DNA from 4 places in the Peribacillus sp. ACCC06369 genome. Region 4 is predicted to be linked to each of the others. Evidence: riboswitches for the same ligand, from Rfam matches in the RefSeq annotation. Region 4 holds a riboswitch; each other region holds the start of a gene.
The links. A riboswitch is a leader RNA that binds a small molecule or an ion and turns the genes downstream of it on or off. The one in region 4 is predicted to bind thiamine pyrophosphate.

Region 1 (3,151 bases), 3.1 Mb from region 4:
GGATTACCCGATTCATCGAATTCTCCCTCTCGTCCGAATCATTGATAGATTTTTCCGTCCGTTTTCCTAAATTCATTGGCTTTTTCTTTAAGCCCTTCATCGATTACCGACTCAAAGCCCAGACCCTTTTCTTTTGCCAAATCACGGATGTCCTGTGAGATTCTCATACTACAGAATTTAGGTCCGCACATTGAACAGAAATGGGCTGTTTTGGCACCTTCAGCTGGTAGAGTTTCATCGTGATATTCAACCGCCCTTTCAGGGTCGAGAGAAAGATTGAACTGATCTCTCCAACGAAATTCGAATCTAGCCTTAGAAAGGGCATCATCCCGTTTTTGTGCATGCGGATGGCCTTTTGCAAGGTCAGCTGCGTGGGCTGCAATTTTATAGGTAATGACCCCTACTCGAACATCCTCTTTATTCGGAAGTCCCAGATGCTCTTTCGGTGTCACATAACAAAGCATGGCAGTTCCAAACCATCCAATCATGGCAGCACCAATTGCAGAAGTAATATGATCGTACCCAGGTGCTATATCCGTTGTTAATGGTCCTAGGGTATAGAATGGTGCTTCTTGACACACTTCCAGCTGCTTATCCATATTTTCTTTAATTAAATGCATAGGTACGTGACCGGGTCCCTCAACCATGACTTGAACATCGTGCTTCCATGCAATCTTCGTCAGTTCCCCCAATGTTTCCAATTCAGCAAATTGAGCCTCATCGTTTGCATCTGCAATGGATCCAGGACGGAGGCCGTCGCCTAATGAGAAAGAGACATCATATGCCTTCATGATTTCACAAATCTCTTCAAAGTGAGTATAGAGAAAGCTTTCTTGGTGGTGGGCCAAGCACCATTGTGCCATGATGGAGCCCCCTCGGGAAACAATTCCCGTAACTCGCTTCGCTGTTAAAGGGATATATCGCAAAAGCACACCAGCGTGTATAGTGAAGTAATCGACACCTTGCTCGGCCTGCTCGATTAATGTATCCCTAAAAACTTCCCAATTTAAATCTTCCGCGACTCCATTCACTTTTTCCAATGCTTGATATATCGGAACAGTTCCAACTGGCACAGGCGAATTCCTGATAATCCATTCCCGGGTGGTGTGAATATTCTTTCCGGTGGAAAGATCCATTATATTGTCGGCTCCCCATCGTGTAGCCCAAGTCATTTTCTCCACTTCATCTTCGATCGATGAACTAACAGCTGAGTTTCCGATATTCGCATTTATTTTCACATGAAATTTTCGTCCGATGATCATAGGCTCACTTTCAGGGTGGTTAATATTTGCCGGAATGATCGCCCGTCCGCTAGCTACCTCTTCTCTTACAAACTCAGGGGCAACATTTTCCCTGATCGAAATGAATTCCATTTCTGGGGTAATGATACCTTTACGGGCATAATGGAGCTGGGTTACGTTTTGCCCTTCCATCGCTCGCAATGGTTTTCTTTTCAATCCCGGAAAAATTTCTACTTTGGATTGTGAATCCACTTTTCTATACCCATTATCTTCTGGTTTTATTTCACGTCCTTCATACTCTTCAACGTCTTCCCGTTCCAGGACCCAGTTGCGTCTAATCGGGGCAAGACCTTTATGAATATCAATGGGATATTCTGAATCCGTATAGAAACCGCTTGTGTCATAAACTCGTAAAGGCGGATTCTCCTCTTCGCCGAATGCCCCTGTAGTCGGACTTAGCTTAATTTCACGCATAGGTACTTTAATATCAGGTCTAGATCCCTCAACATACACCTTTTTACTCCCAGCAAAACTGGACATAATTGAAACGTTCATGTCATTTACTGAATTACTCATGATTTCATTTCTCCTTTTTAAGTTCATTTAAAAAGGACAAAATCCAATCCATTTCGCACGAAAAAGCCAGGTCTCATATTTAAGACCCGGCTAACGTTAGTATGGCTACAGAAATGACCAATTGAAATGGTCATTGTTTAGTAGATTCTAACTTCCCCACGCTGGTATGAACCAGATCAGGTCCTGAGGGTTAAGAAGCTTAAGCGCTTCTCTCTCAGCCCAACTTTTATTGGACACCCCTAGTCTAAATAATTTAATTGATTACAGGGTAACTATATATCACCCTTTTCACTCTGTAAATAATTTGAAAGACCTAATATTTTATTTCAACCTCTCCAAAATTCGTTACTTGAAGAGTAATATTACAGGCTCTCAAGGATTGGGAAAAGCTCCTCTAAATGCTTGATTTCATAGGTTGGAAGCACTTCATTCCGTTCCTTATCATGGCGATTTATCCAAACCGACTTTATGCCTACCCGGGACGCTCCAAGGATATCCGTCATTAAATTATCGCCGACCATCAATACTTCATCCTTATCAAGCTCCATGATTTCCAAAGCATGCTCAAAAATGGAGGCATCCGGTTTACCTCTTCCAAACGCACCAGAAATGACGATTTGGTCGAAATAAGGAACTAGTTCAGGCGTAATTTCAAGTTTGGTGTTTTGCAGTTCAGGAGACCCGTTCGTAAGCAATAGCAATTTGTACTTCCCTTTTAATTCATCTAACACACGGAATGATTCTTCATAGATAAATGGCTTTTTGCGTCTCTCGGCAGGGAAACGTTCTGCCAGTTCAAGCCCAAATTCCGGGTCATCGATCCCTAATGCCTTCAAGCCTCTCGTCCACGCTTCTTTCCGATAAGCCGGTGCAATCCCGGCCATCTTCCGGAATTCATCATGATCATCCTGAAAATTTCCCCATAGCCCCTCAAATGGGTTGATACCGATCATTTGAGTAAATGCATATGTATCGTAAGAAGAATAAAGCTCACGCGCTTCCTTCCGCACAGCTTCTTCAAACTCGTCGACATTCAAATCATACTTCTCCTTAGCCACTTCGCATGTAGCCACAAAAGCCTCTTTTACACTTTTCTGATCCCATAGTAATGTATCATCTAAATCAAAAAAAACTGCCTTCACCAAAATGTCCACCCTCTTTCCCTATTATTGAAATCGTAAAAATTACACTATTACAATAATAAACCACAACCAATGGAAAAAGAATAATTATTCAGAAAATCCCTGCATCTTTCTTAAAATCAGCAAAATGTACGATGGACATCAGACTTACCTTCTCTGATGGAAAACCCTATATTTCTTCACTTATCATCT
Region 2 (3,151 bases), 2.8 Mb from region 4:
TATAAATGGGAGAGATGAAATTATGAAAGACATAAAAAATATTGTCGTCGCTTTTGATGGAAATGAAGAGAGTACACGGGCCGTGGAATATGGAGCAACAATCAAACAGGCCTTTCCTGAAGCTGAGCTGACCGTAGTCCATGTCCTAAGTGATAAGGTTGAACAGAGTATCATGGGAAACGTCACAGCTCCTGGATTTGTACCCGCTGCAGGATTTTATGTCGATCCCGTCCAGACACATCCCGTCGTTGAAGTTGAACAGCGAGAACAAAAGGTAATTGACACCCCTTCCCCCGTCGAGAATAGTGTTCGGAACGCAGAAAGTAATACGTTGAGATTGCTAAGTGAATGTCAAGTCAAGGGGAAATTCGAGATATTGGAAGGACATGCGCCAGATAGCATATGTGAATATGCAGAAAGAACTGCGGCCGACCTCATCGTCGTCGGCAATAGCTCTAAAAGCGGTTTGGAAAAATTCTTTCTTGGAAGTACAAGTAGTTCAATTGCGAAAAACGCACCCTGTTCGGTATTCATTGCAAAATGAGATTGAGCCGGTTCGCCCTGTACGTATCGTTTGATCATTCCGAAAAAAGCCGGATTCTTGTAGAATCCGGCTTTTTTGTTAATAGGCTTTTTTCAGTAATACATTTGAAGCTGCCGAATATAACATCATCACCACAATGGCCGATAAAATAAAACTGATCAGCATATAAGTCCCATTATAAATGAATGAATAAACCGCTACTGGCTGTCCTTTTGGTGCTGCAGATCCAAAAAACACGATTCCAGAAGTGAAATGACATAGAAACCTCAGGAAACTTCCCAAAAACATGCCGCCAATCCCGTATAATTTCGCTTTGGAACGCTTTTCCTCTTTATAGCTGTTTACAAACTTGTTCATGAATACACCGGATATCCCGACAACCATAAAGGCAAGATAATAATCAATGAAGCCTTGGATCGGTGTTCCGATCCATGCTGTACCACTGACAATCTGCAATAGTCCAAGTAACAATCCGGCTAACATCCCACCTTTTATGCCCCAACGATATGCCATCAGAAAAATAGGTACCATGGCTATTGAAATCGAACCCCCTTGAGGCCAGATTCTTGAAAAAATGAATCCAGAGACCATATCCAGTAATAAAGCCAATGATGCAAAAATGGCGACCTCTGTCATGAATAACGTTTTATTTTTCATCAAGCCACTCCTTTCTCCAAAAGCGAAAAAATGTCCATGAGTTCCCCCTGCCAATTTTGCGCAAAAAAAAGCAACACCGGGGCGGTAATGGATGCCCAGTATTGCTTGTATCCAAAACCACATCCCTACGCTAGTGCTAACTATCAGGTTCATAGGGTCTGAACTCAACCGTTCACTCTCAGCCTTTTTGGCTCCCCTTGTGGAAGTATTTATTTTTCGATCCTCGGTTAGAATATACTACTAGTTTCTTTAATTGACAACTAAAGAAACAGTATATGTCAACAACTTGTCATTCCCATTTTATGGCGATATTCTTTCTTATAACCAACTTCTTTACATACCTTCAATACACCTGCAATTAAACAAGTTAGATGGCTAAATACGACAATTTTTCTATAGACTCACTAAGGTTTGTTTTGTTATCTTTATTAAACCTAATTTACATAGGGGAGGGAATGGACATGGATAAACATTCGATTTCAGCTGAAAAAGGCGCCTACATAAGCATTGCCGCTTACATATTCTTGTCTGCCCTTAAATTGTCATTTGGTTATTTCGGTGATTCTAAAGGACTTTGGGCAGATGGTTTAAATAATACGACCGATATCATCGCTTCCATAGCCGTATTGATTGGTTTGAAAATTTCGAAGAGACCTCCAGATGATAATCATTCATATGGACATTTACGGGCGGAAACCGTAGCCTCGTTGGTAGCTGCCTTCATTATGATCACCGTAGGCCTGCAGGTTGTATTCAGTGCTGTAGAATCCTTCTTCCAGCAAGATTCAACAACCGTTCCCAATATGCTTACCGGTTATGTCGCCCTATTCTCTGCAATCTTCATGTACGGAATCTACCGTTATAACTTAGCATTAAGTAAAAAGATCAACAGCTCTTCCATCTACGCCGTTGCACAGGATAATCGTTCCGATGCCCTTGTCAGTGTTGGTGCTTTCATTGGAATCATCGGTACTAAGATGGGAATCCCTTGGCTTGATGCAATAGCTGCAGCAGTCGTGGGGGTCATCATATGCAAAACGGCCTGGGATATCTTTCGGGATGCCTCCATCTCTTTAACCGATGGTTTCGACGAGCAGCTCCTGCAAAAGATCGGTCAAACCATTATATTGACAGAAGGTGTAAAAGACATGAGTGAAATTAAGGCCCGTATGCACGGAAGTGAAATCCTGCTCGAAACTACCGTTCATGTTAACCCTCTTTTGACCGTCATCCAAGGTCACGATATTACGGTTAAAATCGAAGAGAATCTTTTGAAGGAATATAATATCCAGCATGTGATCGTTCATATCGAACCATATGCATTTCATAAAAAAAGGTAACCGTCATTAACTTTACGGATACCTTTTTTTATTATTAATTCATGTAATCACTGTAATAAAACTGTGTCAAAAAAAGGTATTTATCGATTGATTGACGAATATTTATCCAATTGACACATGTTAAAAGAACTCTAATCTGTTATCATAAAAGCGAGATGTAATTATTTTAATATTTTGTAATTTTTTTCTAATACATTAATTTCTGGGTCAAAAGTAAATTCATTTTCCTACAGTATGGAGGGCAAAATGGTATCTAATCGAGAAATGACCATTCACTTTTTATCTTCTCAAAAAAGCAGTATCATATCCAAATGGAAAGATGAGTTGCTGCATTTACCGGACGGATATATGGGATATTTTAAAGGAGAAGTGGAAAATATCTTTAATCTGCTAATGGATCAGCTTGGAAAACCGGATACTGACATAGACGATGTACTGAAGGTCGTAGGGGGAAAAATTGCGTCTGATCGAGTTAATAAGCAATTGGATATGGAAAATTTCTTTTCCACTGCAACCATCGGCAGATCCATCATCATTGAGCACGTTTTGAATTCAGAAGCACCCAAAGAAGAAATATCCGATCGAATCAAGCATGTAAACGTTTACTTCG
Region 3 (3,151 bases), 2.6 Mb from region 4:
TGTTTTTAAATCCGCTTGTATTCCAGCACCGCCCCCTGAATCAGAGCCTGCGATGGTTAATGCTGTTTTCATAAAAAAACCCCTTCATATAATTATTTTTTAGAAGTATTTTAAGTAATATGAAAGCTAAAATCGCACCTGCGAATGAACTAAGCATAAAAGCTGGTAAAAAACCAAAAAGAGCAGCTTTTTCTCCCAATAGGAGGATTGCAAGTGGATAACAGGCTAGGGAACCGAAAATGCCGGTCCCGATCACTTCCCCTAAACAAGCGAATTTTAAGCTTTGTGTTTTTCGATATACGACGGCAGCCAAAAGTGCACCGATCATGCTGCCAGGAAAGGCGAAAATTGAACCGGTACCAGACATGTTTCTAATGATGGAAACTAAAAAAGCTTGTGTTACCGCATAAGCAGGTCCCAATAATACGGCTGTCAGGACATTTGCCAGATGTTGAATAGGAAAGACTTTCGCAAATCCGGCAGGGATGAAAATAAATGAACTGGTTAAAGTCGTTATAGCCGTAATCATGGCGGTCAATGTCAATTTCTTGATTGGATTCATCATCATATCAACGACCTACAGTGGCCAATCCTGCTCATTTTGAACCATATCCCAGAATAAATATTCATATCGGGAAGTCACCAAAAAGTGCTTTTCTAATCTAAGAAGTTCCTTTTCGGGCATGCCTTCTGTTAATTCTTCCAACAAAGCAATCAGCCACTTGTGTGCTTCACCGAATTCAGGAGATGAATATGACCTTATCCAATCAGAGTAGCGATTGTTTTCCAATGCATCACCATTTTGTTCTTTCAATAGCAAACCAATCTCATAATAATCCCAAGCACATGGCAGGAGACAGGCTATCAGGTCTGCCAAAGTGCCATGCTGAGCTGCATTTAGCATGTAACCCGTATAGGCTAGAGTGGTTGGTGTGGGTTCTGTATCTTCCAATTCCTTGGAGCTGATTCCGAATTCCGCAGCATAATGCCGATGGATATCCATTTCAACTTGAAGGGTTTCATTTAAAATACTCGCAAACTTTGCCATGGTTTCGATATTATGAGCTTTGATGACACCTAAAGCAAAGAGCTTGGAATAATCCATGAGATAGATATAGTCCTGCTTCAGGTAATAGGCAAATTTCTTTTCAGGAAGTGTGCCGTTTCCAATTGCCTGGACAAAGGGATGTGAATGGTTCCTTTTCCAAATCTCTTTTGCCCGTCCATGAAGTCTATCACTGAATGTTTCTAATTTAGTATTCTCCATTGTTCATCCTCCTTAAAATGGATCCCCCTGTATACACCCAATAAAAAAAACCCGCTCCTGAATACGGAACGGGGTAGATGGATAAAGTCTGTAAATGGACGATATCATCCACTTCCCTCCGCCGGTATGAGCCGGTTCAGGTTCAAAGGGTCCGGAACTAATTCCATCTCAGTCTTAAAAAAGACTCCCCTAGTGGTGCGAATTGTATGTAATTACTGACATCATATCAGAAAGACAAGAAAATGCAACCCGTATTTGAAAGAGGTAATCCTTTATGCCACGGGAAAAAAGGGAGATCCAGGTAATTGACATTTGATGATTATTGAGATAAAATCATGTCTACATCAATTATATATTGAATTCTTATCCAGAGAGGTGGAGGGACTTGGCCCAAAGAAACCTCGGCAGCAGACCCATTTTGGGAACTGTGCTAAATCCAACAAGCATATGCTTGGAAGATAAGAAGAGCCGTACGGACACTGTCAGCCTCTTCTTGAATTAGAAGAGGCTTTTATTTTTGCGGAATAACGTTTAGTGACATAATAAAAAAGGTATATATAATTTGGTGAAAATCAAACCAGTTAATACAGTTTAGCTCAACTAGAAGCAGGCTCTATGATGACTAGGAAAGGAGCCATTTACATGGCGGAATTATTTAAGAGGATTGAACAGAGGAAGGCAAAGCTTATTGAAGAGTTATTGGCCAATGGAGTATACAAAACCTCTGATGAAAGGCACCTTTATGATGCCCCGTTAAAAGTACTTGAAGATGAATATAAGATTGTTATAAATAGACCTAATAACGAGTCTCCTTCGGAATGGATGACATAGTAAGCGATAGACTATATTTTGGGTTCTTGGGATAGGGATATGAAGTAAGCATTCGCAATGTATCACACTTGTGGATGCTTTTTTTATTTAAGTTTATATAGTGGATGTCACAAAATATACATAATTAGAGACTAAAATAGGCTTTTTGTCACATTTAACCTATGAAATAACACATTTAATTTCTGTAAAATGGTTGATTTTAACTACGAGTTTCATTATGATGAAAGTGTAAAAATATTGAAATATTGGGAGGTGTTTATATGATTTGCCGGAAGGTAACTATAGAAAAAGTAGAAGAAAAGAGAGAGGAAATGATCAAATTGGCAGCAATTTATGGTTTTACAAGTCTTCTAACTGTTCAAGCAAGTCAAGAATTGGATGCGCTGTTAAATGCGTTGACAAATAAAAGAGAATCTGAATATTTTTCCCTCCAGAAAGTATATAGGTATTTTTAAATTCACCATTTCGTCCTCTTTTAATCAGAGAAAAAAGCTACTACACAAGGCAATAGCTTTTAAATAAATATATTTAAATATCGACACGTTTACCAAGAATGATCAAATCCCGTTCAATGCCATCCAGCTCGGCAACTTGAGGTAAATGTGCCCATTTTTCAAACCCGAATTTGGAAAAGAGCTTCAGGCTTGGGGCATTGTGGGCAAAAATGAAACCTAATAGAGTCTTCACCCCTAATTTTGGGCTCACTTCAATTGCCTTTTGAATCGAAATTTGTCCGATTCCTTTTCCCCGGAAATAATCATCAATATAAATGCTGATTTCAGCCGTGGAATTATAGGCCGGCCTCCCATAGAACGATTGAAAGCTCATCCATCCAGCAGTTTCCCCTTCTATAGTAATGATAAATAGCGGTCGACTTTCTGAATCATGTTCCTCAAACCATTTAACCCTCGATTGTACGGATATAGGTTCCGTATCTGCCGTGACCATTCTTGAAGCAATTGTCGAATTATATATTTCAACGATCCTGGGTAAGTCCGATAGTTCTGCCTCTCTAAACTCTATGTGCTCTTCCATGATTTAAACTCCTATCTA
Region 4 (3,151 bases):
GCATTTTTTTATGCCGGTATATAATAAAACGGTTTTACGGCATAGGGGAAATGCCAGGGTCATGAAAGGTAAATCTTCGGACCTATTTCAGAAACAATACAATTGGAAAGGCTGACAGGACTGTGAACGGGCATTGCACGAGGGGTGTTTTCCAGGAATTGGCTATAGAAGGAACTATCCAAGCTAATGATATGCGTTGTCAGGGATGCCGAAATGGTGGCATTCGGCTTTCTATTGCTATTTAATTCATCGATGATTCCTTGTGCAGTGGTAATCCCGATCCCGTGTCCATAAAAGAGGTTGTTCCCTAATAATATGGCATTTTCACCTTGCCATTCAGGAGTTTCCTCGTCGTGATCAGGGTTTTCGAAGTAAACGCAATCCCCTGGTAAATAATCCGTTCCTTGATGAATATTAAGAGCCATATTGCTTGGAGGGCGAAAGTCATATAGAAATAGGTTTGAAAAAAGATAGTCAAAATTCCTAGGGCCGATTAAATCCAAAATGGCCTTTAAAAAAGTGACGACTATCGCTGTACCGCATTCGAAGGCGTAAAGCCTTCCATTCAAGAAAATGTCCAGGAGTGCAGCATGAGGGGCAATCCCTGGCTGAAGGGTAAATGTGCCATCCTTTGAAACGCGCCAATATTGTTCATTGCTTGCCGATTCATCAAGTGTGGAAAATTCTGGACCACTTTTATCTAACGAAATGGCGGCATCGATGACTCGGTGCCTCAGTTGTATATCGAAATTAAGGTATCCGAAGTTCCGGTATTCAAAAGCGTTAGAATCTTCCGCCAGCAATTGGAGAATTTCAAGCGATGTATCAGATACTATACCTGGTTGGATTTGACTGACATCTAACCATTTGTGATTAATCTTTATCATGACCATATCCACCTTTTGCTTATGAAATGAAGGGTTTATAAAACCAGTACACAAAAAAGTCTACAGGTTATGCTCATTATATGAATGCATGCAAAGAAATGACCATTTGGAGCGTTTCAGGCATGAGGGCAACCGAGAATGATTGGTATGGCAAAAGGGATGATCATTTTGCTAACAATGATTATCATTCCAAAAAGATGTTTTGGTGGCTGTGCTAAACATTTAGAAGGAATACCTTTCCAATTAGGGAGAAGGAGCAAATTAGTATTCCCTTTTCTGAATGAATTGATATAATGAGAGAGAAAAGTTCATATGTGCGAGAAATGTAGGGGGGCCAGTAAAGCTGGCTGAGATTGCGTCCTTTAGATGCTGACTCTTTGAACCTGATCTGGATGATGCCAGCGGAGGGAACATATTATTACTGACTTTCTGTTTTGTATGTTAACGTCCGAATTCATCTTCGGGCGTTTTTTGTATTTTTATAGACCCTGGCGCCCCATTATGGTTCCGGCATATGGATCTTATATGATGTGTAGGAGGATAATAACTTGAATAAATTCTTACCACTGTTGACTTCGTTGTTCCTTTTGGCTGGATGCGGTGCAGGCGGAACTAATGAAAAAGAAGAAGCATCTAAAAATGAAGGCAATAAAGAATTAAAAAAGGTATCGGTCGTACTCGATTGGACACCGAATACAAACCATTCAGGTTTGTATGTAGCCAAGGAAAAAGGATATTTTAAAGAACAAGGTCTGGATGTGGATATTATCATGCCAGGTGAAGCTGGAGCTGATAAGCTTGTCGCTTCAGGGAAATCCGAATTTGGCGTGGGCTACCAGGAGGGCATTACGCAGGCCCGCGTGCAAGGCGTCCCGATTGTTTCGGTAGCTGCTGTCATCCAGCACAATACCTCTGGATTTGCTTCACCTGAGGCAAAAAACATTAAAACACCCAAGGATTTTGAAGGAAAAACGTATGGTGGCTGGGGGTCTCCGGTTGAAAAGGCCATTATTGATTCACTAATGAAAGAAGAAAATGCGGATGTAAATAAAGTGGATATAGTGAATACAGGAGACACGGATTTTTTCACTTCGGTTAAAAGGGATATAGATTTTGCCTGGATATATTATGGGTGGACAGGTATTGAGGCAGAGTTGCGAAATGAAAAGCTTAATATGGTTTACTTAACCGAATACTCGGATAAGCTCGATTACTATACACCTGTTTTGACAACGAATGAAAAGATGATAAAAGAGGATCCCGAGACTGTTAAAGCATTCGTTCATGCAGCTTCGAAAGGGTACCAGTTTGCGATAAAGAACCCTGGTGATGCAGCAGACGTGCTAATTAAGTCTGCCCCGGATCTTGATGCAAAACTAGTGAAGAAAAGCCAGGAGTGGCTTGCGGCTAAGTATCAGGATGATGCTCCGCGTTGGGGTGAACAAAAGCTTGAAATTTGGAAGAATTACAGTGATTGGATGACGGAAAATAAGCTTCTTGAAGGTGATTTCAATCCTGAAAAAGCATTTACCAATGAATTTTTACCAAAATAGGAGGAAATACAATGGCCAATTCATTAATTAGTATACAAATTATTCCTAAAGGGGATGTCATCCCTTTGGTTGACGAAGCAATCAAGATCATTGATGAATCAGGTATCAAGTATGAAGTTCACCCGCTAGAAACGACAATGGAGGGTGAGCTTTCCGAACTTTTTGCCGTGATAGAAAAAATGAATGTAAGAATGATTGAATTAGGCTCGCCGAATGTCATATCCCAAGTGAAAATATTATATCAGCCGAGCGGAATTACGATGGATACGTTAACGGAGAAATATCGGGCATGACCGGAAGGGTAATTTGGAAGAAGGGGGCTCCCTTCTTTCTTTTATTATTGTTGCTGATAATATGGGAGTCAGTGACAGTCTTATTAAAGGTTGAAAAATGGCTGCTTCCCGCTCCGTCGGCCATTTTCATTGAAGGAATTGAGTCGTCCCAGAATCTTTTTGGTCACCTTTCATCAACAACTGAGCTTGCGTTATCGGGTTTTTTTATTGGAAGCTGCATTGGATTATTAATCGCAGCAATCCTACATCTGTTTCCAGGCGTAAAGGACGCGGTTTACCCTCTGCTCATACTATCACAAAATATACCTATCATAGTTTTGGCACCGCTTTTAGTAATTTGGTTTGGCTTTGGCATGATGCCTAAGTTAATCGTCATTTCGCTAGTATGTTTTTTTCCGGTTGCGGTTGCTTCATTGGA

Region 1: it holds a riboswitch for thiamine pyrophosphate, as region 4 does, so the genes downstream of both, thiC (phosphomethylpyrimidine synthase ThiC) here and QUF78_RS20055 (ABC transporter substrate-binding protein) in region 4, are expected to answer to the same signal.
Region 2: it holds a riboswitch for thiamine pyrophosphate, as region 4 does, so the genes downstream of both, thiT (energy-coupled thiamine transporter ThiT) here and QUF78_RS20055 (ABC transporter substrate-binding protein) in region 4, are expected to answer to the same signal.
Region 3: it holds a riboswitch for thiamine pyrophosphate, as region 4 does, so the genes downstream of both, tenA (thiaminase II) here and QUF78_RS20055 (ABC transporter substrate-binding protein) in region 4, are expected to answer to the same signal.

Annotation. Positions count from the first base shown of each region.
Region 1 is NZ_JAUCEN010000002.1:833,658-836,808, reverse strand. It holds gene thiC (phosphomethylpyrimidine synthase ThiC) at 39-1,820, opposite strand; TPP riboswitch at 1,954-2,068, opposite strand; gene QUF78_RS04910 (HAD family hydrolase) at 2,180-2,962, opposite strand; gene QUF78_RS04905 (histidine phosphatase family protein) at 3,146-3,151, opposite strand, start outside.
Region 2 is NZ_JAUCEN010000002.1:1,105,090-1,108,240, reverse strand. It holds gene QUF78_RS06230 (universal stress protein) at 23-544, shown strand; gene thiT (energy-coupled thiamine transporter ThiT) at 623-1,201, opposite strand; TPP riboswitch at 1,307-1,409, opposite strand; gene QUF78_RS06220 (cation diffusion facilitator family transporter) at 1,657-2,541, shown strand; gene QUF78_RS06215 (histidine kinase N-terminal domain-containing protein) at 2,788-3,151, shown strand, end outside.
Region 3 is NZ_JAUCEN010000002.1:1,391,480-1,394,630, forward strand. It holds gene thiD (bifunctional hydroxymethylpyrimidine kinase/phosphomethylpyrimidine kinase) at 1-72, opposite strand, end outside; gene thiW (energy coupling factor transporter S component ThiW) at 41-562, opposite strand; gene tenA (thiaminase II) at 578-1,267, opposite strand; TPP riboswitch at 1,364-1,468, opposite strand; SAM riboswitch class I at 1,628-1,732, shown strand; gene QUF78_RS07660 (Fur-regulated basic protein FbpA) at 1,910-2,098, shown strand; gene QUF78_RS07665 (aspartyl-phosphate phosphatase Spo0E family protein) at 2,359-2,553, shown strand; gene QUF78_RS07670 (GNAT family N-acetyltransferase) at 2,627-3,133, opposite strand.
Region 4 is NZ_JAUCEN010000002.1:3,949,770-3,952,920, reverse strand. It holds gene QUF78_RS20060 (protein-glutamine gamma-glutamyltransferase) at 60-887, opposite strand; TPP riboswitch at 1,205-1,314, shown strand; gene QUF78_RS20055 (ABC transporter substrate-binding protein) at 1,436-2,440, shown strand; gene QUF78_RS20050 (thiamine-binding protein) at 2,452-2,733, shown strand; gene QUF78_RS20045 (ABC transporter permease) at 2,730-3,151, shown strand, end outside.